3 regions of the Streptomyces sp. OZ13 genome follow, and region 1 is predicted to be linked to each of the others. Evidence: predicted binding sites of a transcription regulator. Region 1 holds the regulator's gene; each other region holds the start of a gene.
What was found. Region 1 encodes HrcA, which represses chaperone genes, less so after heat shock. Its sites were predicted from a motif close to TTNGCACTCNGNNNNNCNGAGTGCNAA; they were not measured.
Positions count from the first base shown of each region.

Region 2: a site for HrcA is predicted at 2,112-2,138, ahead of groL (chaperonin GroEL). Genes of this name have one in related genera too.
Region 3: a site for HrcA is predicted at 4,046-4,072, ahead of groES (co-chaperone GroES). Genes of this name have one in related genera too.

Region 1 covers NZ_JBQHCZ010000003.1:418,043-424,457, forward strand. The annotation lists gene ACTMTU_RS08980 (nitronate monooxygenase) at 1-818, opposite strand, end outside; gene dnaJ (molecular chaperone DnaJ) at 1,255-2,391, opposite strand; gene hrcA (heat-inducible transcriptional repressor HrcA) at 2,392-3,417, opposite strand; gene ACTMTU_RS08995 (MBL fold metallo-hydrolase) at 3,604-4,326, shown strand; gene ACTMTU_RS09000 (DUF3097 domain-containing protein) at 4,353-5,165, shown strand; gene hemW (radical SAM family heme chaperone HemW) at 5,266-6,415, opposite strand, start outside.
Region 2 covers NZ_JBQHCZ010000019.1:28,201-34,615, forward strand. The annotation lists gene ACTMTU_RS30960 (alpha/beta hydrolase) at 1-137, opposite strand, end outside; gene groL (chaperonin GroEL) at 361-1,983, opposite strand; gene ACTMTU_RS30970 (cold-shock protein) at 2,371-2,574, opposite strand; gene ACTMTU_RS30975 (MoaD/ThiS family protein) at 3,011-3,286, opposite strand; gene thrC (threonine synthase) at 3,336-4,643, opposite strand; SAM riboswitch class I at 4,661-4,788, opposite strand; gene ACTMTU_RS30985 (glucosyl-3-phosphoglycerate synthase) at 4,962-5,930, shown strand; gene ACTMTU_RS30990 (hypothetical protein) at 5,969-6,415, shown strand, end outside.
Region 3 covers NZ_JBQHCZ010000005.1:35-6,449, reverse strand. The annotation lists gene ACTMTU_RS13520 (MOSC domain-containing protein) at 1-30, shown strand, start outside; gene ACTMTU_RS13515 (SDR family NAD(P)-dependent oxidoreductase) at 186-959, shown strand; gene ACTMTU_RS13510 (ester cyclase) at 1,038-1,730, shown strand; gene groL (chaperonin GroEL) at 1,817-3,445, opposite strand; gene groES (co-chaperone GroES) at 3,592-3,900, opposite strand; gene ACTMTU_RS13495 (polysaccharide deacetylase family protein) at 4,167-5,129, opposite strand; gene ACTMTU_RS13490 (class I SAM-dependent methyltransferase) at 5,220-6,398, shown strand.

The DNA of each region.
Region 1 (6,415 bases):
CCGGAGAAGGCCCGGGTCAGTTCGGTGCGTACGAACAGCGGGTTGGTCATGGCCTGCTTGTGCACCGGGTGCGCCCCCGACTCGGGGCACACCAGGAACGCGGTACCGAGCTGGGCGGCGTCCGCCCCGGCCGCCAGGACCGCGGCGATCTGACTGCCGCGCATCAGTCCGCCGGCGGCGATGACGGGCATCTGTACGGTCTCCTTCACCAGTGTAAGAAGCGTGAGCAGTCCGTAACCGGACCCGTCGGTCGCGGGGTCGTCCCGGTGCGTGCCCTGATGGCCGCCGGCTTCGACGCCCTGCACGCACACCGCGTCGGCACCGGCCCACTGGGCCGCCTGCGCCTCCTCAGGCGTGGTGACGGTCACGATCGTGAAGGTGCCCGCCTTGCTGAACGACTCGATGACGCTGCGCGAGGGACAGCCGAAGGTGAACGAGACGACCGGGACGGGGTCGTCGAGCAGGATCGCGAGCTTCGCGTCGTAGCCGTCGTCCCGTCCCCTGTCCGGATCACCGAGCGGCGTCTCGTACCAGGCGGACTCACCGGCGAGCTGGTCCCGGTAGACGCCGACGGCGGCGGGGTCGGCGTTGCCGGGCTGCGGCATGAACAGGTTGACGCCGAAGGGCCGCGCGGTCAGCCCGCGGACCTGCTTGACCTCTTCGTACACCCCGTCCGCCGTCTTGTATCCGGCGGCCAGGAAGCCCAGCCCACCGGTCTCCGACACGGCGGCGACCAGCTGCGGACAGGAAGCGCCGCCGGCCATGGGTGCCTGCACGATCGGATGACGGCAGAGGCCGACCAGCGCGGATGACGACATGCAGGCATCGTGCCACGTCCCCGCGACGGGTCCGAATCCCCCATTCCGCGCAGCGCCCCTGCGGGACGTGTTCCCCTCCCCCTACGGCCTGGCCGCCGTGGGGGCCCACTCCCGAACCGGCCTCCGCCCGGCCGGGCACCGCGCTGCGTTGCGGTGTTTCGGGGGCTCGCCCCCCGGACCCCCGCGCCTCGAACGCCGGCGGGGCTGAAGTTGCCCGGCTGGGTCGGAGTGCCTCCGTCGGCGGCGTGGCTGGATGCCGCGCAGCGGCATTTCCAACGCCTGGGGGCACCTCCCACGGCCGCCGGGCCGTAGGGGGAGATCGAGGGCACCGCGCGAAACCCGGTGCGCCGCCCGCAGGGGCGGTACGGAGCCCGGTTCGGGAAGGGGCGGGTAGGGGAAACGGCCCCGCGCAGCGGACCCGTCGCCCCACCCCCGGCTAACGCCCGTTGAACGCGTCCTTCAGCCGCGAGAACAGCCCCTGCTGGCCCGGCTGGAACTGGCCAAGCGGCCGCTCCTCGCCCCGCAGCTTCGCCAGGTCCCTCAGCAGTCGCTCCTGCTCCGGGTCCAGCTTCGTCGGCGTCGTCACCTCGACATGCACGATCAGGTCGCCCCGGCCGCCGCCGCGCAGGTGCGTGATGCCGCGGCCGTGCAGCGGGATCGACTGGCCGGACTGCGTGCCCGGTCGGATGTCGACCTCCTCCACGCCGTCGAGCGTCTCGAGCGGGCACTTCGTGCCCAGCGCCGCCGCGGTCATGGGGATCGTCACCGTGCAGTGCAGGTCGTCGCCGCGCCGCTGGAATACGGGGTGGGCGACCTCGTGGATCTCGACGTACAGGTCACCGGCGGGGCCGCCGCCGGGGCCGACCTCGCCCTCACCCGCGAGCTGGATCCGGGTGCCGTTGTCGACACCGGCCGGGATCTTCACGGTCAGCGTCCGCCGCGACCGGACGCGGCCGTCGCCGGCGCACTCCGGGCACGGGGTCGGCACGACCGTGCCGAAGCCCTGGCACTGCGGGCAGGGCCGCGACGTCATGACCTGGCCCAGGAAGGACCGTGTCACCTGCGAGACCTCGCCGCGCCCGCGGCACATGTCGCAGGTCTGCGCCGATGTGCCGGGCGCCGCGCCCTCGCCGGAGCAGGTCGTGCAGACGACGGCCGTGTCGACCTGGATGTCCTTCGTGGTGCCGAAGGCGGCCTCGTTGAGCTCGATCTCCAGCCGGATCATCGCGTCCTGGCCGCGGCGGGTGCGCGAGCGCGGTCCGCGCTGCGACGCCGTGCCGAAGAACGCGTCCATGATGTCGGAGAAGTTGCCGAAGCCGCCCGCGCCGAAGCCTCCGGCGCCGCCGCCTCCGGCCTGCGACAGCGGGTCACCGCCGAGGTCGTAGACCTGCTTCTTCTGCGGGTCCGAGAGCACCTCGTACGCGGCGTTGATCTCCTTGAAGCGCTCCTGCGTCTTCGGATCCGGATTCACGTCCGGGTGGAGTTCGCGCGCGAGGCGGCGGAAGGCCTTCTTGATCTCGTCCTGCGATGCGTCGCGGCGTACGCCGAGTACGGCGTAATAGTCCGTGGCCACTTACGACTCCGCCAGGATCTGTCCGACGTAACGTGCCACTGCGCGTACCGCTCCCATCGTTCCGGGGTAGTCCATGCGGGTCGGTCCGACCACGCCGAGTTTCGCTACTGCCTCGTCGCCCGAACCGTAGCCGACCGAGACCACGGACGTGGAGTTGAGGCCTTCATGGGCGTTCTCGTGACCGATACGTACGGTCATGCCCATACCGCCCGACTCATTCGCCTCGCCGAGCAGCTTGAGGAGCACCACATGCTCCTCCAGCGCCTCCAGCACGGGCCGGATGGTCAGCGGGAAGTCGTGTCCGAAGCGGGTCAGATTGGCGGTGCCGCCGATCACGAGCCGCTCCTCGGTCTCCTCGACCAGGGTCTCGAGCAGTGTGGAGAGCACCGTGGAGACGGTGCCGCGGTCCTCGTGCTCGAAGGATTCGGGAAGGTCCTGCACCAGCTGCGGCACGTCCGCGAAGCGGCGTCCCACGACCCGGCTGTTGAGCCGGGCCCGCAGGTCCGCGAGCGAGGCGTCGCCGAAGGGGGCGGGGCAGTCGATCATGCGCTGCTCGACCCGGCCCGTGTCCGTGATCAGCACGAGCATCAGGCGGGCGGGCGCGAGGGAGAGGAGTTCCACGTGCCGGACCGTGGACCGGGTCAGCGACGGGTACTGCACGACGGCGACCTGCCGGGTCAGCTGCGCCAGCAGCCGCACCGTACGTCCCACGACGTCGTCGAGGTCGACCGCCCCGTCCAGGAAGTTCTGGATGGCGCGACGCTCCGGCGACGACAGCGGCTTGACGCCGGCCAGCCGGTCGACGAACAGCCGGTACCCCTTGTCCGTGGGGATCCGTCCGGCGCTGGTGTGGGGCTGGGCGATGAAGCCCTCCTCCTCCAGCACGGCCATGTCGTTGCGGACGGTGGCCGGGGAGACGCCAAGGTTGTGACGCTCGGTGAGGGCCTTGGAGCCGACAGGCTCCTCGGTGCCGACGTAGTCCTGGACGATGGCGCGCAGCACCTCGAGCCTGCGTTCGCTGAGCATTCGCGCACCTCCAGCTGTGGTTCCTCTGTGTGTCCTGGCACTCGGTGCGCCCGAGTGCCAGCATTCCCCCGGCCAGTGTACGGCTGCGGGGTACGCGGGTAGCAAGGGTGGCCGACCGTGCGGTCGGACACGCGCTCGTGCGGCCCGCGCAGGTCGATGCGGATGTGATGCGGATAGCGTCGCCGTATGGACGTCAGTTGGGAAGACTTCGGCTGGGAACGGCTGGCCGAGGGAGTCGGCCGCCGCCGCCTGCCGGGATGGGACGCGACCGTCGGCCTGGTCGCCGGCGAGGACGGGGTGCTGCTGTACGACACGGGCTCCACGCTCCGTGAGGGCGCCGAGCTGCGCGCCCAGGCGCAGGCGCTGACGGGCGGGCGCCGCGTGACGCACATCGCACTCAGCCATCCCCATTTCGACCATGTGCTGGGCACGGCGGCCTTCGCCGGGGCGGACGTGTACGGGGCTGTGGGCATGGACACGCTGCTGCGCCGGGAGCGGGACGCGATCCGCGCCACCGCGATCCGGCACGGGGTCGCTCCCGAAGAGGCGGCGGAGGCCGCGGACATGGTGGTGGCGCCGCAGCATGCGGTGTCCGGGGAGTGGACGCTCGACCTGGGAGGCCGCCAGGTGCTGTTGGCCAATGTGGGCCCCGGTCACTCGGGCCACGATCTGGCGCTGCTGGTGCCCGCGGAGCGGGAGGTGGTGTTCTGCGGCGACCTGGTGGAGGAGTCCGGGGAGCCTCAGGCCGGCACGGACGCCGTCGGGCCGCAGTGGCCCGCCGCCCTCGACAGGCTGCTGGCGCTCGGCGGCGAGGACGCCTTGTACGTCCCGGGGCACGGCGCGGTGGTGGACGCGGCGTTCGTACGGGCCCAGCGCGACGAACTGGCGGCGCGTTTCGGCGTGTCGTAGCGGCGTGCGGCCGTATCGTCGTGCGAATGCGCAGCTACAGCCCTGATCTCACGCCGCCGTGGAAGCGGTCGAAGCCCGTGCCGGAGGTCCCGGCCGATCCCGAGCTGGTGGTGGAGGAGGTGTCGACCGGCTTCTGCGGCGCGGTGATCCGCTGCGAGGCGGGCACGGTCACCCTGGAGGACCGCTTCGGCAAGCACCGCGTGTTCCCGCTCGAGCCGCGGGGCTTCCTGCTGGAGGGCAAGGTCGTCACGCTGGTCCGTCCGGCCCCGGCGGGCCCGTCCCGTCCGTCCCGTACGGCCTCCGGCTCTGTCGCCGTTCCCGGTGCCCGGGCCCGGGTCGCCCGCGCGGGCCGCATCTACGTGGAGGGCCGCCACGACGCGGAGCTCGTGGAGCGGGTGTGGGGCGACGACCTGCGGATCGAGGGCGTGGTGGTCGAGTATTTGGAAGGCGTCGACGACCTTCCGTCGATCGTGGCGGACTTCTCCCCCGGTCCGGACGCCCGCCTCGGCGTCCTGGTGGACCACTTGGTCGCGGGCTCCAAGGAGTCCCGTATCGCGGCCTCGGTCACGGACCCGCACGTGCTGGTGGTGGGCCACCCGTACATCGACGTGTGGGAGGCGGTGAAGCCCTCTTCCGTGGGGATCCCGGCGTGGCCCACGGTGCCGCGCGGACAGGACTGGAAGACGGGCGTCTGCCGCGCCCTCGGCTGGCCGGAGAACACGGGCGCCGCCTGGCAGCACATCCTCTCCAAGGTCCGCTCGTACAAGGACCTGGAGCCTGCGCTGCTGGGGCGGGTGGAGGAGCTGATCGACTTCGTCACGGCCAGCGGTGAGGCCTGACTCCGGGGAGGGTGCCGAATTCGCCGGTGTCCAACTTGATACCGAGTATGTCCAGCGGAACGGAGTCGCCGAACTTCGTTCGATTCACTCCGGCGAGTGATCAGTCCACCAGGTCCCGCACCACCGCGTCCGCCAGCAGCCGTCCCCGCAGGGTCAGCACCGCGCGACCGTCCTCGAACGGGCCGGTCTCCAGCAGCCCGTCGGCCAGGGATCGGGCGGCCGCCGCGAGGCCCGCCTCACGCAGGAGGTCCAGCGGCACGCCCTCACGCAGCCGCAGTTCCAGCAGGATGCGCTCCACGCGGCGGTCCTCCTCGGGGAGGAGTTCGCGGCCCGCGCCGGGCGAACGGCCCTCCGCCAGGGCTGCCGCGTACGCGCCCGGGTGCTTGACGTTCCACCAGCGCACGCCGCCGACGTGGCTGTGCGCCCCCGGGCCCGCGCCCCACCAGTCGGCACCGCGCCAGTACAGCTCGTTGTGCAGGCAGCGGCCTTCCGGTGAGGTGGCCCAGTTGGACACCTCGTACCAGTCGTAGCCGGCCGCGCCGAGCACCTCGTCGGCGATCAGATAGCGGTCGGCGTGGACGTCGTCGTCGGTCATGGGCACCTCGCCGCGGCGGATGCGGCGCGCGAGCTGTGTGCCCTCCTCCACGATCAGCGCGTACGCCGACACATGGTCCGGTCCCGCGCCAACGGCAGCCTCCAGCGAGGCCCGCCAGTCGTCGTCGCTCTCGCCGGGGGTGCCGTAGATCAGGTCGAGGTTCACGTGGTCGAAGCCCGCGGCCCGCGCCTCCGCGACGCACGCCTCCGGCCGGCCGGGGGTGTGCGTGCGGTCGAGCACCTTGAGCACGTGCTGCCGTGCGCTCTGCATACCGAAGGAGACGCGGTTGAAGCCGCCCTCCCGCAGGGCCGCCAGATAGGCGGGGTCGACGGATTCCGGGTTCGCCTCCGTCGTGATCTCCGCGTCATCGGCGAGACCGAACTCCTGACGCACCACGTCCAGCATCCGTACGAGATCATCGGCGGCCAGCAGGGTCGGAGTGCCCCCGCCGACGAACACCGTCCGTACCGGCCGCGGGTCGTCGCCGAGGACCTTGCGGGCCAGGCGGACCTCGTCCGCCAGGGTCTCTGCGTAGTTGTCGCGGGAGGCGAGCACTCCCCCCGAGCCGCGCAGCTCGGTGGCCGTGTAGGTGTTGAAGTCGCAGTAGCCGCAGCGCGTCGCGCAGTACGGCACGTGCAGGTAGAAGGCCAGCGGC
Region 2 (6,415 bases), on a different contig from region 1:
CACCGGACTGCCGACGCCGGCCGGGCGGTCGCCTCTGCGGACGGCGCGGGGAGGGCGACCAGCGCGGTCGCGAGGGCGGGCAGCGTCAGCGCGACGGTGACGGCGGGCCGGAGACGGAACGTTCGAGTGATTGCCATGGCACGACCCTCCCGGATCCGCGCGCCCGGCCCCACGGGACCAACTCCCGTATCCGGCAGGGGGTTTGCCCCACCCGCTCGGGCCGGTCACCCCCAGGTCGGCTCCGGCGGCGGTCGTGGGCGTACGTCCTGCCCGTGCGCCGCCGGGGAACGCCCGAGGGCGGCACCCCCGTGCAGGGGTGCCGCCCTCGGTGTGAAACCGGTCTGCCGATCCGCGAGCGGATCAGAAGTCCATGTCACCGCCCGGCATGCCGCCCGGAGCGGCCGCGGCGGCCTTCTCCGGCTTGTCGGCGATGACGGCCTCGGTGGTCAGGAACAGCGCCGCGATGGAGGCCGCGTTCTGCAGAGCAGAGCGGGTCACCTTCGCGGGGTCGATGATGCCCTCGGCGATCATGTCGACGTACTCACCGGTCGCGGCGTTCAGGCCGTGGCCGACAGGCAGGTTGCGCACCTTCTCGACGATGACGCCGCCCTCGAGACCACCGTTGACGGCGATCTGCTTGAGCGGGGCCTCCAGCGCGAGCTTCACGGCGTTGGCGCCGGTCGCCTCGTCGCCCTGGAGCTCGAGCTTCTCGAAGACCGAGGAGGCCTGGAGCAGGGCCACGCCACCACCGGCGACGATGCCCTCCTCGACGGCCGCCTTCGCGTTGCGAACGGCGTCCTCGATGCGGTGCTTGCGCTCCTTGAGCTCGACCTCGGTCGCGGCGCCGGCCTTGATGACGGCCACGCCGCCGGCCAGCTTCGCGAGGCGCTCCTGGAGCTTCTCGCGGTCGTAGTCCGAGTCGCTGTTCTCGATCTCGGCACGGATCTGGTTGACGCGACCCTGGACCTGGTCGCTGTCACCGGCACCGTCGACGATCGTGGTCTCGTCCTTGGTGATGACGACCTTGCGGGCGCGGCCCAGCAGGTCCAGGCCGGCGTTCTCGAGCTTGAGGCCGACCTCCTCGGAGATGACCGTGCCGCCCGTGAGGATGGCGATGTCGTTCAGCATGGCCTTGCGGCGGTCGCCGAAGCCCGGGGCCTTGACGGCGACGGACTTGAACGTGCCGCGGATCTTGTTGACGACCAGGGTCGACAGGGCCTCACCCTCGACGTCCTCGGCGATGATCAGCAGCGGCTTGCCGGACTGCATGACCTTCTCCAGCAGCGGAAGGAGGTCCTTCACGTTGCCGACCTTGGAGTTGACGATCAGGATGTACGGGTCGTCCAGGGACGCCTCCATACGCTCCATGTCGGTGGCGAAGTACGCCGAGATGTAGCCCTTGTCGAAGCGCATACCCTCGGTGAGCTCGAGCTCCAGACCGAAGGTCTGGGACTCCTCGACGGTGATGACGCCTTCCTTGCCGACCTTGTCCATGGCCTCGGCGATGAGCTCACCGATCTGGACGTCAGCGGCGGAGATGGAGGCGGTGGAGGCGATCTGCTCCTTGGTCTCCACGTCCTTGGCCTGCTCGAGCAGGGCACCGGAGACGGCCTCGACGGCCTTCTCGATGCCGCGCTTCAGGGCCATCGGGTTGGCGCCGGCGGCCACGTTGCGCAGGCCCTCACGGACGAGCGCCTGGGCGAGAACGGTCGCGGTGGTCGTACCGTCACCGGCGACGTCGTCCGTCTTCTTGGCGACTTCCTTGACCAGCTCGGCGCCGATCTTCTCGTACGGGTCCTCGAGCTCGATCTCCTTGGCGATGGAAACACCATCGTTGGTGATCGTGGGGGCGCCCCACTTCTTCTCGAGGACGACGTTGCGACCCTTGGGGCCAAGGGTGACCTTGACGGCGTCGGCGAGCTGGTTCATCCCGCGCTCGAGACCGCGCCGTGCCTCCTCGTCGAACGCGATGATCTTGGCCATGTGAAGTGGTCCTCCCGGACTGGGGTGGATTGCTTCGGATCGCATCCGGCGCCCGCGACGGACGGCCTGCGCGCCTTGTGGTTCCTTGCCCCACCCGGCTCGCGGGCCTCACCGACCCGATCCAAGTTCTGTCACTCTCACTGGGAGAGTGCTAACGCCAATGATTAGCACTCGACCCATGAGAGTGCAAGCGCCTTCGAGCAAGGCCGCCCGGTGGAGGGCGGTCGGGCGAGGGGTTGGCCCAGGCTTCCTCGAGGGACGCCGCGGCCGGCGCCGGCGCCCGCGGCAGTGTCCGGACACGCGTGAGGGGCCCGCTTCCCGGTGGCCGGGAGGCGAGCCCCTCATGCGTGAGTGCGTCGGTGGCCGATCGCGCCTCGATCAGTTGGATCAGACGGCGAGCTTGACCATGTCCGCCTGCGGACCCTTCTGGCCCTGCGAGATCTCGAATTCGACTCGCTGACCTTCTTCAAGGGTGCGGTAACCGTCCATCTGGATCGCGCTGTAGTGGACGAAAACATCCGCACCACCGTCGACCGCGATGAAGCCGTACCCCTTCTCCGCGTTGAACCACTTGACGGTGCCCTGAGCCATGCCTAACTCCCCTATTACTGGCCCTTGCGCAGGACCGCACTTCGCGGACCCGGGTCAGACCTCCACCCCAGCAGGAGGGGTGTGCGCCGGAACGCGTCGACCGCGGCTGAATGTATCTGCCCAACTGCCCTCTGCAACAGGTCAATCGGACGAGAAATCTGGGCAGTACCGAACGACCGATCCGTGTCAATTCATGGAATTCCGGGGCAAGTCGGGCCCGGCAAATAACGCCTAAGTGGCAATTCGATCGCATGGTTCGGCCGCATTCTTGCGGAAGTTGAAGGCATTCTCGAGCGGCCGGCGAAGGGGGCTTCCCAAACTCTACCGCGCTCAACCATGCAGAATTGCCCCCTCCGCTTCTCTCGCGGAGGGGGCAATTTCAGTAACTGCGGGTAAATCTCTGGGGAGAGCTCAGCGGCCGCTCCTCCTGTATCCGTCAGCCGCCGGCGACGGCGGGAATGATCGACACGCCCGCACCGTCCGGCGTGGCCGTCTCCAGGCCCTGCTCGAAGCGGACGTCGTCGTCGTTCACGTACACGTTGACGAACCGGCGCAGCTTGCCCTGGTCGTCCAGGACGCGGGCGGCGATGCCCGTGTGGTTCTTCTCCAGGTCCGCGATGACCTCGGCGAGGGTCGTGCCCTCCGCCGGGACCTCGGCCCGGCCGCCCGTGTACGTACGGAGGATGGTGGGGATGCGGACGTTGACGCTCATGTTCGTCACCTCTCGGCGGAGTACGGCGTGGCAGTGCGGAGCAAGGTTCTCAGTGGGCGGCCAGGCCCGCGTCGCGGAACGCGTCCAGGCTCGGGCGGATGACGGCGGTCGCCTGCGAGGTCTCCGCGACGGCGTCGAGGGTCTTGAGACCGTCGCCGGTGTTGAGCACGACGGTGGTGAGCGCCGGGTCGAGCAGGCCCGCCTCGATCAGCTTCTTCGTCACACCCACCGTCACGCCACCGGCCGTCTCGGCGAAGATGCCCTCGGTGCGGGCCAGCAGCTTGATCGCGTCGACGACCTGCTCGTCGTTCACGTCCTCGACGGCCCCGCCCGTGCGGCGCGCGATGTCCAGCACGTACGGGCCGTCGGCCGGGTTGCCGATGGCGAGGGACTTGGCGATGGTGTTCGGCTTCTGGGGCCGCACGACGTCGTGGCCGGCCTTGAAGGCGGTCGACACCGGCGAACAGCCCTCGGCCTGGGCGCCGAAGATCTTGTACGGCTTGTCCTCGACGAGCCCGAGCTTGATCAGCTCCTGAAGACCCTTGTCGATCTTCGTGAGCTGGGAGCCGGAGGCGATCGGGACGACCAGCTGGTCCGGCAGCCGCCAGCCCAGCTGCTCGCAGATCTCGTACGCGAGGGTCTTGGAGCCCTCCGCGTAGTACGGGCGGAGGTTGACGTTGACGAAGCCCCAGCCCTCGCCCAGCGGGTCGCCGATGAGCTCGGAGCAGAAGCGGTTCACGTCGTCGTAGTTGCCCTCGATGCCGACGAGCTCGCCGCCGTACACCGCGGCCATGACGACCTTGCCCTGCTCGAGGTCGTGCGGGATGAACACGCAGGAGCGGAAGCCGGCCCGCGCGGCGGCGGCGCCGACCGCGCCCGCGAGGTTGCCCGTGGAGGAGCAGGACAGGGTGGTGAAGCCGAAGGCACGGGCGGCCTCGAGGGCCTGGGCGACGACCCGGTCCTTGAAGGAGTGCGTCGGGTTGCCGGAGTCGTCCTTGACGAACAGACCGCCGGTGACGCCCAGTTCGCGGGCGAGGTTGTCGGCCTTGACCAGCTTGGTCCAGCCCGGGTTCAGGTTCGGCTTGTCGGCCACGTCGGCCGGGACGGGCAGCAGCGGGGCGTAACGCCAGATGTTGGCCGGGCCCGCCTCGATCTGCTTCCGGAGCTCTTCGGGGCTGCCGCTCGGCAGGTCGTAGGCGACTTCGAGCGGCCCGAAACACTCGGCGCAGGCGAAGATGGGACCGAGTTCGAAACGCTGTCCGCACTCGCGGCACGAAAGTGCGGCGGCGGGGCCGAGGTCCACGGCGGTGGACGAGGTGGCGGAGGTGCTGGTGCTTGCGACGGTCTGCGCAGCCATGATGGCGAGGCCCTTTCTCCTCATCTTCCTCGTGACGCACTTCGCCACGAGACGGAATTGGCACCTTCCCCACCGTGACCTCGCGGTCGGCGGGAGGGTTGCCGGGGCTTCAACGGGCCGTTCCCTCTGCCCCTCTGGATGAGCGGTATGGCTCCGGACGTGCGGTCCGGGCGTTTGTGTGCCGGGACCCCCCGAGATGCGAGGGTCCTTCGCGTTGCTCAAGACTGTAACCGAAGCCCCGGACGCTTGAGATAGTCGTCCGACCCGCGAGATGGATCACACGACCGACTGTCGATCGACTGTCAAGGGAGACGCGAAGTGCTCGATGAGGTGGCCCGCTGGCTGAGCCGGCGCTCCTGGTCCGCGTCCGATCGCTCCCTCGAGAGGCTGATGTCCGCCAAGGCCAGGCAGGGCACGACCGTCAGCGTCGTGCTCCCCGCGCTGAACGAGGAGGCGACCGTCGGAGAGATCGTCACGATCATCCGCCGGGAGCTGATGGAGAACACCCCGCTCGTCGACGAGCTGGTCGTCATCGACTCGGCCTCGACCGACCGCACGTCGGAGGTGGCCGCGGCCGCCGGCGCCCGGGTGGTGCACCGGGACGCGATACTGCCCGGCCTGCCTGCGGTGGCCGGCAAGGGCGAGGTGCTGTGGCGGTCGCTGATGGCGACGGGCGGTGACATCGTCTGCTTCTGCGACGCGGACCTGCGGGACTTCTCCGCGGACTTCGTCTCCGGCATCGTCGGCCCGCTGCTGACCGAGCCCGACGTCCAGTTCGTCAAGGCCATGTACGACCGTCCGCTGGGCGGGGGCGCCGCACCGGGCCCGGACGGCACCCCGGCCCAGGGCGGGCGGGTGACCGAGCTGATGGCCAGGCCGCTGCTGAACCTGCACTGGCCGCAGCTCGCCGGGTTCGTGCAGCCGCTGGGCGGCGAGTACGCGGCACGACGCTCGCTGCTGGAGCGGCTGCCCTTCCCCGTCGGATACGGCGTCGAGCTCGGGCTGCTCGTCGACTCCCTGAACCTGGTGGGCCTGGACGCGCTGGCCCAGGTCGACGTCGGCACCCGCAAGCACCGCCACCAGGACGGGCAGGCGCTCGGCAGAATGGCCGCGACGATCTACCGCACCGCCCAACTGAGGCTCGCCCGCCCGCATTTGGTGCGCCCGTCGATCACGCAGTTCGAGCGTGTGGGGAACGGCTTCGTGCCGGTGACCCACCCGGTGGACACCGAGGAGCGCCCGCCGATGCTCGAGATCAGTGAGTACGCGGCGCGTCGCGCCGCATAAGCAGGACCGACCGGTCATTTTGCCTACATTTCCCATGTATGGGACTTATGGGATTTCTTGTTCTGTCGTTCCCCGGATCTCCGGGCGGCCGCGGCAGGCACCGCAAGGAGACGCCCTCCGGCGGCACGGAACGGCTGACCCGGCTCCTCGGCACCCTGGCGGTCACCGCAGCCGCCGTGTTCGGACCGGCCGTCCCCGCGATGGCGGTGCCTGCCGGGCCGGCGATGCCGGGAACGCTCCCCGGTGAGCAGCCGGCGGCCCGGACCGCTCCCGGCGCGGCCGAGCAGCGGACGGACGGCCACGCCGAGGACGCGCCCGCCGCGGCCTCGGACGCCGGCGGCCCGGAGGGGTCCGCCGGCGGGACCGACGGCCTCCAGGGCCGGGAACCGGTCCGTCACGTGGAGATGGCCCGCACCGGCGGCACGGCGGAGCAGCTGTGGCTGCTGGGCGGCGTCGCGCTGAGCCTGACGGCGGCCGGCATCATC
Region 3 (6,415 bases), on a different contig from region 1:
GGACCGGTCCCCGGCCCCGGCGCCGCATAGGCGAGGGGCCCGGCGGGACTCGCGGCGCGGGCGCCGGAAGGCGGAACGGGCCAGGGACTTCGGGGCAGTTCGCGCCCCCGGACGGGCCGCGGACGGGCACCGGTCAGGGAAGGCGCCCGCGCCGCACCACCACGTCGGGCATTAACGTGCCGCCTATGACGACTGCACTGATCACGGGAGCGACCGCGGGCATCGGCGCCGCCTTCGCACGGCGGCTCGCGGCCGATGGGCACAACCTGGTGCTCGTGGCCCGGGACACAGAACGGCTGCAGGAACAGGCCACCGAACTGCACGACCGGCACGGCATCGAGGCGGAGGTACTGACGGCCGACCTGTCGCGGGAGGACGGGATCGGCGCGGTCGAGGAGCGCCTTGCGGACCACAAACACCCCGTCGATCTGCTGGTCAACAACGCGGGTTTCGGGAACAAGGGCCGGTTCCTCGATGTCTCCATGGCCGACGAGCTGACCATGCTGAAGGTGCACTGCGAGGCGGTGCTGCGGCTGACCGCGGCCGCGGCGGGACCGATGCGCGAACGCGGCCGGGGCGGCGTGGTGAACGTGGCGTCGGTCGCCGCCTTCGTGCCCCGTGGCACCTACGGCGCGTCCAAGGCATGGGTCGTGCAGTTCACACAGGGCGCCGCCAGGGACCTCGCCGGATCGGGGGTGCGGCTGATGGCGCTGTGCCCGGGATTCGTACGGACCGAGTTCCACCAGCGGGCCGGCATGGGCACGAACAACATCCCCGGCTGGATGTGGCTGGACGCCGACAAGCTGGTGGCGTCGGCGCTCTCGGACCTGGCCAAGGGGAAGTCCCTCTCCATCCCCGACCCCCGCTACAAGGCGCTGATGGGCGTCGTGAAGCTGACGCCGCGCGGCCTGCTGGGCGGGCTCACGTCGAAGACGGGCCGTAAGTACGGGCCGCAGTAGCCGCTCACGACACGACTGTGATCCGCGTCACTAAGATGGACGTATCCCATCAGGGGCCGCATCGGCTCGGGAGGCGCCATGAAATTCGTGCAGATCATCGACTACAAGACCGCCAGGTTCGACGACGTGAACGCGCTCATGGACAGGTGGGTCGAGCAGACACAGGGCAAGCGGACCACCGGCCACGCCGTCACGGGGAAGGACCGCAGCGACAGCAGCCACTACGTCGACATCGTCGAGTTCCCCTCGTACGAGGAGGCGATGAAGAACTCGCACCTTCCGGAGACGGACAAGATGTTCCAGGAGATGGTGGCCCTCTGCGACGGCATGCCCTCGTTCACCGACCTGGACGTGGTCCGTGAGGAACAGCTGAACGCGGCGACGGCCCGCCGCTTCTTCCACGAGATCGCGGCCGGCGGCAATCTGGACGCCATCGGCGAGGTCTTCGCCGACGACTACATCGACCACGACGTCGCCAACGAGGAGGACACCGAGGTCGGCAAGCAGGTCATACGCCGGGACCTCAGCATGTGGCGCGACGCCTTCGACTTCACCTTCGAGCTCGACCGGCAGGTCACCCAAGGGGACGACGTCGTGACGCTGTGGACCTGGAGCGGCAGGCACAAGGCGGAGTTCCGGGGCATCCCGGCGACGGGAGAGCAGTGCACCATCACCGGCACGACGATCTTCCGGTTCGAGGACGGGAAGATCAAGGAAGGCTGGTGGCACATGGACCTGATGCGGCTGATGCGCCAGCTCGGCGCCCTGTAGGCCGCGCCTGCCAGGAGACGTTCCGACGGGGAAGGCCCCCGCCCTCGCGCGATGCGGGGACGGGGGCCTTCTCGGCGCTTGTCGCGTCAGTGGCTGTGGCCGTGGCCGTGGCCGTGACCCGCGTCGCCCTCGTCCTCGGCCGGCTTCTCGACGACCAGGGTCTCGGTCGTGAGCAGCAGGGAGGCGATGGACGCGGCGTTCTCCAGAGCGGAGCGCGTGACCTTGACCGGGTCGATGACGCCGGCCTTGACCAGGTCGCCGTACTCGCCGGTCGCGGCGTTGAAGCCCTGACCCGCCTCGAGCTCGGCCACCTTGGCGGTGATGACGTAGCCCTCGAGGCCGGCGTTCTCGGCGATCCAGCGCAGCGGCTCGACGGCGGCGCGGCGGACGACGGCGACACCGGTGGCCTCGTCGCCCTCCTTGCCCAGGTTGCCCTCGAGCACCTTCACGGCGTGGACGAGCGCGGAGCCACCACCGGAGACGATGCCCTCCTCGACCGCGGCGCGGGTCGCGGAGATGGCGTCCTCGAGACGGTGCTTCTTCTCCTTGAGCTCCACCTCGGTGGCGGCGCCGACCTTGATAACGCACACGCCGCCGGCCAGCTTCGCGAGGCGCTCCTGGAGCTTCTCGCGGTCCCAGTCGGAGTCGGTGGACTCGATCTCGGCCTTGATCTGGTTGACGCGGCCCGCGACGTCCTCGCTCTTGCCGCCACCGTCGACGATCGTGGTGTCGTCCTTGGTGATCGTCACGCGGCGGGCGGTGCCCAGCACGTCCAGACCGGCCTGGTCCAGCTTGAGGCCGACCTCTTCGGCGATGACGGTGGCACCGGTGAGGGTGGCCATGTCGCCGAGCATCGCCTTGCGGCGGTCGCCGAAGCCGGGAGCCTTGACGGCCACCGCGTTGAAGGTGCCGCGGATCTTGTTCACGACGAGGGTGGAGAGCGCCTCGCCCTCGACATCCTCGGCGATGATCAGCAGCGGCTTGGAGCCACCGGCCTGGATGACCTTCTCCAGCAGCGGCAGCATGTCCTGGATGGAGGTGATCTTGCCCTGGTGGATCAGGATGTACGGGTCGTCGAGGACGGCCTCCATACGCTCCTGGTCGGTCACCATGTACGGGGACAGGTAGCCCTTGTCGAAGGCCATGCCCTCGGTGAAGTCGAGCTCCAGACCGAAGGTGTTGGACTCCTCGACGGTGATGACACCGTCCTTGCCGACCTTGTCCATCGCCTCGGCGATGAGCTCGCCGACCTGCTGGTCCTGCGCGGACAGCGCGGCCACGGCGGCGATGTCGGCCTTGTCCTCGATCGGGCGGGCGGTCGCGAGGAGCTCCTCGGACACGGCCTTGACCGCGGCGTCGATGCCCTTCTTCAGGGCGGCCGGGGAGGCACCGGCGGCGACGTTGCGCAGACCCTCGCGGACCAGCGCCTGGGCCAGCACGGTGGCGGTGGTCGTACCGTCACCCGCGATGTCGTTGGTCTTGGTCGCCACCTCCTTCACCAGCTGGGCGCCCAGGTTCTCGTACGGGTCCTCGATCTCGACCTCGCGGGCGATGGTGACGCCGTCGTTGGTGATGGTGGGAGCGCCGAACTTCTTGTCGATGACGACGTTGCGGCCACGGGGGCCGATCGTCACCTTGACCGTGTCGGCAAGCTTGTTGACGCCGCGCTCGAGGGCGCGACGGGCGTCCTCGTCGAACTTCAGGATCTTCGCCATGGGAGCGGTTCAGCCCTCTCGGATTTCGTGTTCAAAGAACTGCGCCCCTCGCCGCCCGGCATCAGCGGGGTGGCCAGGGGCGCAGCTCGAGGCAGAACTGGCGCGGAGTCCCAGGGGCCGATGACCCCTGAGCGCGCCCCTGCTTTCTACTTCTCGACGATCGCGAGCACGTCGCGGGCCGAGAGGACGAGGTACTCCTCGCCGCTGTACTTCACTTCGGTGCCGCCGTACTTGCTGTACAGCACGATGTCGCCGGTCTTCACGTCGAGCGGCAGGCGCTCGCCGTTCTCGAAGCGGCCCGGGCCCACGGCCAGGACGACGCCCTCCTGGGGCTTCTCCTTGGCGGTGTCCGGAATAACCAGGCCAGAGGCCGTGGTCTGCTCGGCGTCGAGCGGCTGGACCACAATGCGGTCCTCGAGCGGCTTGATGGCAACCTTGGAGCTGGCGGTCGTCACGATCCGACCTCCCCCTTCGGAGATCACGGGGTTAACTGATCTGAGGTGGCGACCAGGTGGATCCGTCGTCGCGGGTGCCGGACCTGCCCGTCGCTGTGTTGGCACTCTCACTTGGTGAGTGCCAGGGCCGAGACTATGACTGCGATTAGCACTCGGTCAAGCGGAGTGCCAATGCGAGACCGCGTGGCGTTCCGATTCGGACTCCGGCCCGGCCACGGTCCCGCCGTCCGGTCACGGCCTCCGGCCCCGCCCGACGGTCCCCGGTCTCAGACGTAGTCCTCCAGCCTGGCCACGGCGTACCCCTTCGCCGTCACCGTCCGCATGACCCGCCGGATCATGTCCGGCATGCTGCCCTCCCAGTCCTCCTCGCCACGGAAGTGCGTGAGGATGATGTCGCCCGGATGCAGGTCCCGGTCCCACTCCCGCCACTCCATGTGGTCGGGAAACGCCTCCGCGGCCCACAGCGGCACGGCCTCGACGCCGCACTTCTTGGCGACGCGCAGGGTGTCCTTGTTGTAGTTCCCGTACGGGGGGCGCATGAGCCGGGGCCGGCTCCCGTAGCGCTTCTCCAGCTTGTCCTGCTGGCCGCAGATCTCACGCTTCTGCTCGGCGTACGAAAGGCCGGGCAGATACGGGTGGTTGAGCGTGTGGTTGTGCAGCGCCACGCCGCTGTCCCGCATCTTCTCGAAGTAGCCGTAGTCGTCGTTGATGACGTAGTCGCTGAGGAAGGCGCTGTACGGGATCCGCAGGTCGGACATCATCCGCAGCAGTTCGGGGTCCTTCTCCGCGCCGTCGTCGATCGTCAGGAAGACGATCTTCTCCTTCGTCGGGACGGTGGTGAACACGGGCGGCAGCCCCTCTCCGTCCTCCACCTCGAATCCCTTGCGGGTGGTGATCCGAGGCTTGACGGCGGGTGGCGGTGGCGCCGCGAGCGGCGTCTGCTTCAGCCCCCACTTCTTCGCGGCGGCGGCGCGGGCCTTCTGGCTGAGCGCGGCCTTCTCCCGCTGCGCCGGACCGCCGCCGGCGGCTTCGCGGGCCTTGCGGGCGTCCGGCTCCTGCGCCTGCGGCCCCTGCCGTGCTTCCTTCTCTGCGGCGGGCCGGGAGGGGCGGGGTGCCTCCGGCGGCCCCTCGGCCGCACAGCCGGAGCCGAGCGCGGCGACGACGAGCGAGACAAGGGCCGCACGGGCCCGGTACGCTCCTAGTTTTCCCTTTTGTCGTACTAGCTGCATGGCGACGCATCCTGTCAGCGCGCCGCCCGCTCACCGGTCCGACACCGCCGCCACGAGCGCACCATCCCCCACCTGGACCACAATGGCCCGGTGAACGACCTCGATCCGCTCGCCGCCTTCACCGCACTGCGCACCGAGGAGGGCGAAGCGCTGCTGGCCTCGCTGGCCTCCTACGACCCCGCCCGTGAACTGGCCGTCGCGACCCGCCTGCGACGCGAGCACCCGGCGGCCCTGGTCTCCGCGGCGCTGGGACAGGCGCGGCTGCGGCAGCGGGCGGCGTCGAAGTTCGGCGATGAGGACGCCCGCCGGATGTTCTTCACCCCGAACGGCGTCGAGCAGTCCACCCGCCGCTCGGTCGCGGACCACCGGGCCGCGCGGTTCGCCGCGCTCGGCGTACGAAGCGTCGCCGACCTGTGCAGCGGCATCGGCGGCGACGCGATCGCCCTGGCCCGGGCGGGCATCCAGGTCCTGGCCGTCGACCGCGACCCGCTCACGGCGGAAGTCGCACGTGCGAACGCCGAAGCGCTGGGCCTGTCCGCTCTGATCGAGGTCCGCTGCGCGGACGTCACGGACATCGACACCTCCCCGTACGACGCGGTCTTCGCCGACCCGGCCCGCCGGGGCGGCCGTGGCCGCATCTTCGACCCGGAGGCGTACTCCCCGCCCCTGTCCTGGGCGATCGGCGCCGCCCGCACCCGCCCCCACGCGGCCCTGAAGGTCGCCCCGGGCATCCCCCACGAGGCGGTCCCCGAGGACGCCGAGGCGGAGTGGATCTCGGACGGCGGCGACGTCAAGGAGGCGGTGCTCTGGTTCGGCACGGCCCCGTCCACGGTCCGTGCCACCCTCCTCCCGGGCCCGCACACCCTCTCCGGCCGCGGTCTGCCGAACCCGCCGGTGCGCCCGGTCGGCCGCTACCTGTACGAACCCGACGGGGCCGTGATCCGCGCCCACCTGGTCGCGGAGGTCGCGGAGGACGTGTCGGGCGGCCTTCTGGACGAGACGATCGCGTACATCACCTCGGACGAACCGCGCCCGGTCCCGTTTGCGACGGCGTACGAGATCACCGACCAACTGCCCTTCAACCTGAAGAAGTTGAAGGCGCTGCTCCGGGAGCGGGGGGTCGGCAACCTCACCGTGAAGAAGCGCGGCTCGGCGGTCGAACCGGAAGAGGTCCGCCGTAAGGTGAAGCCGCACGGGCCGAACGCGGCGACGGTCTTCCTGACGCGGGTGGCGGGGGCGCCGACGATGCTGATCGGCCGGCCGGTGTAGCGGACATCACATTCGCC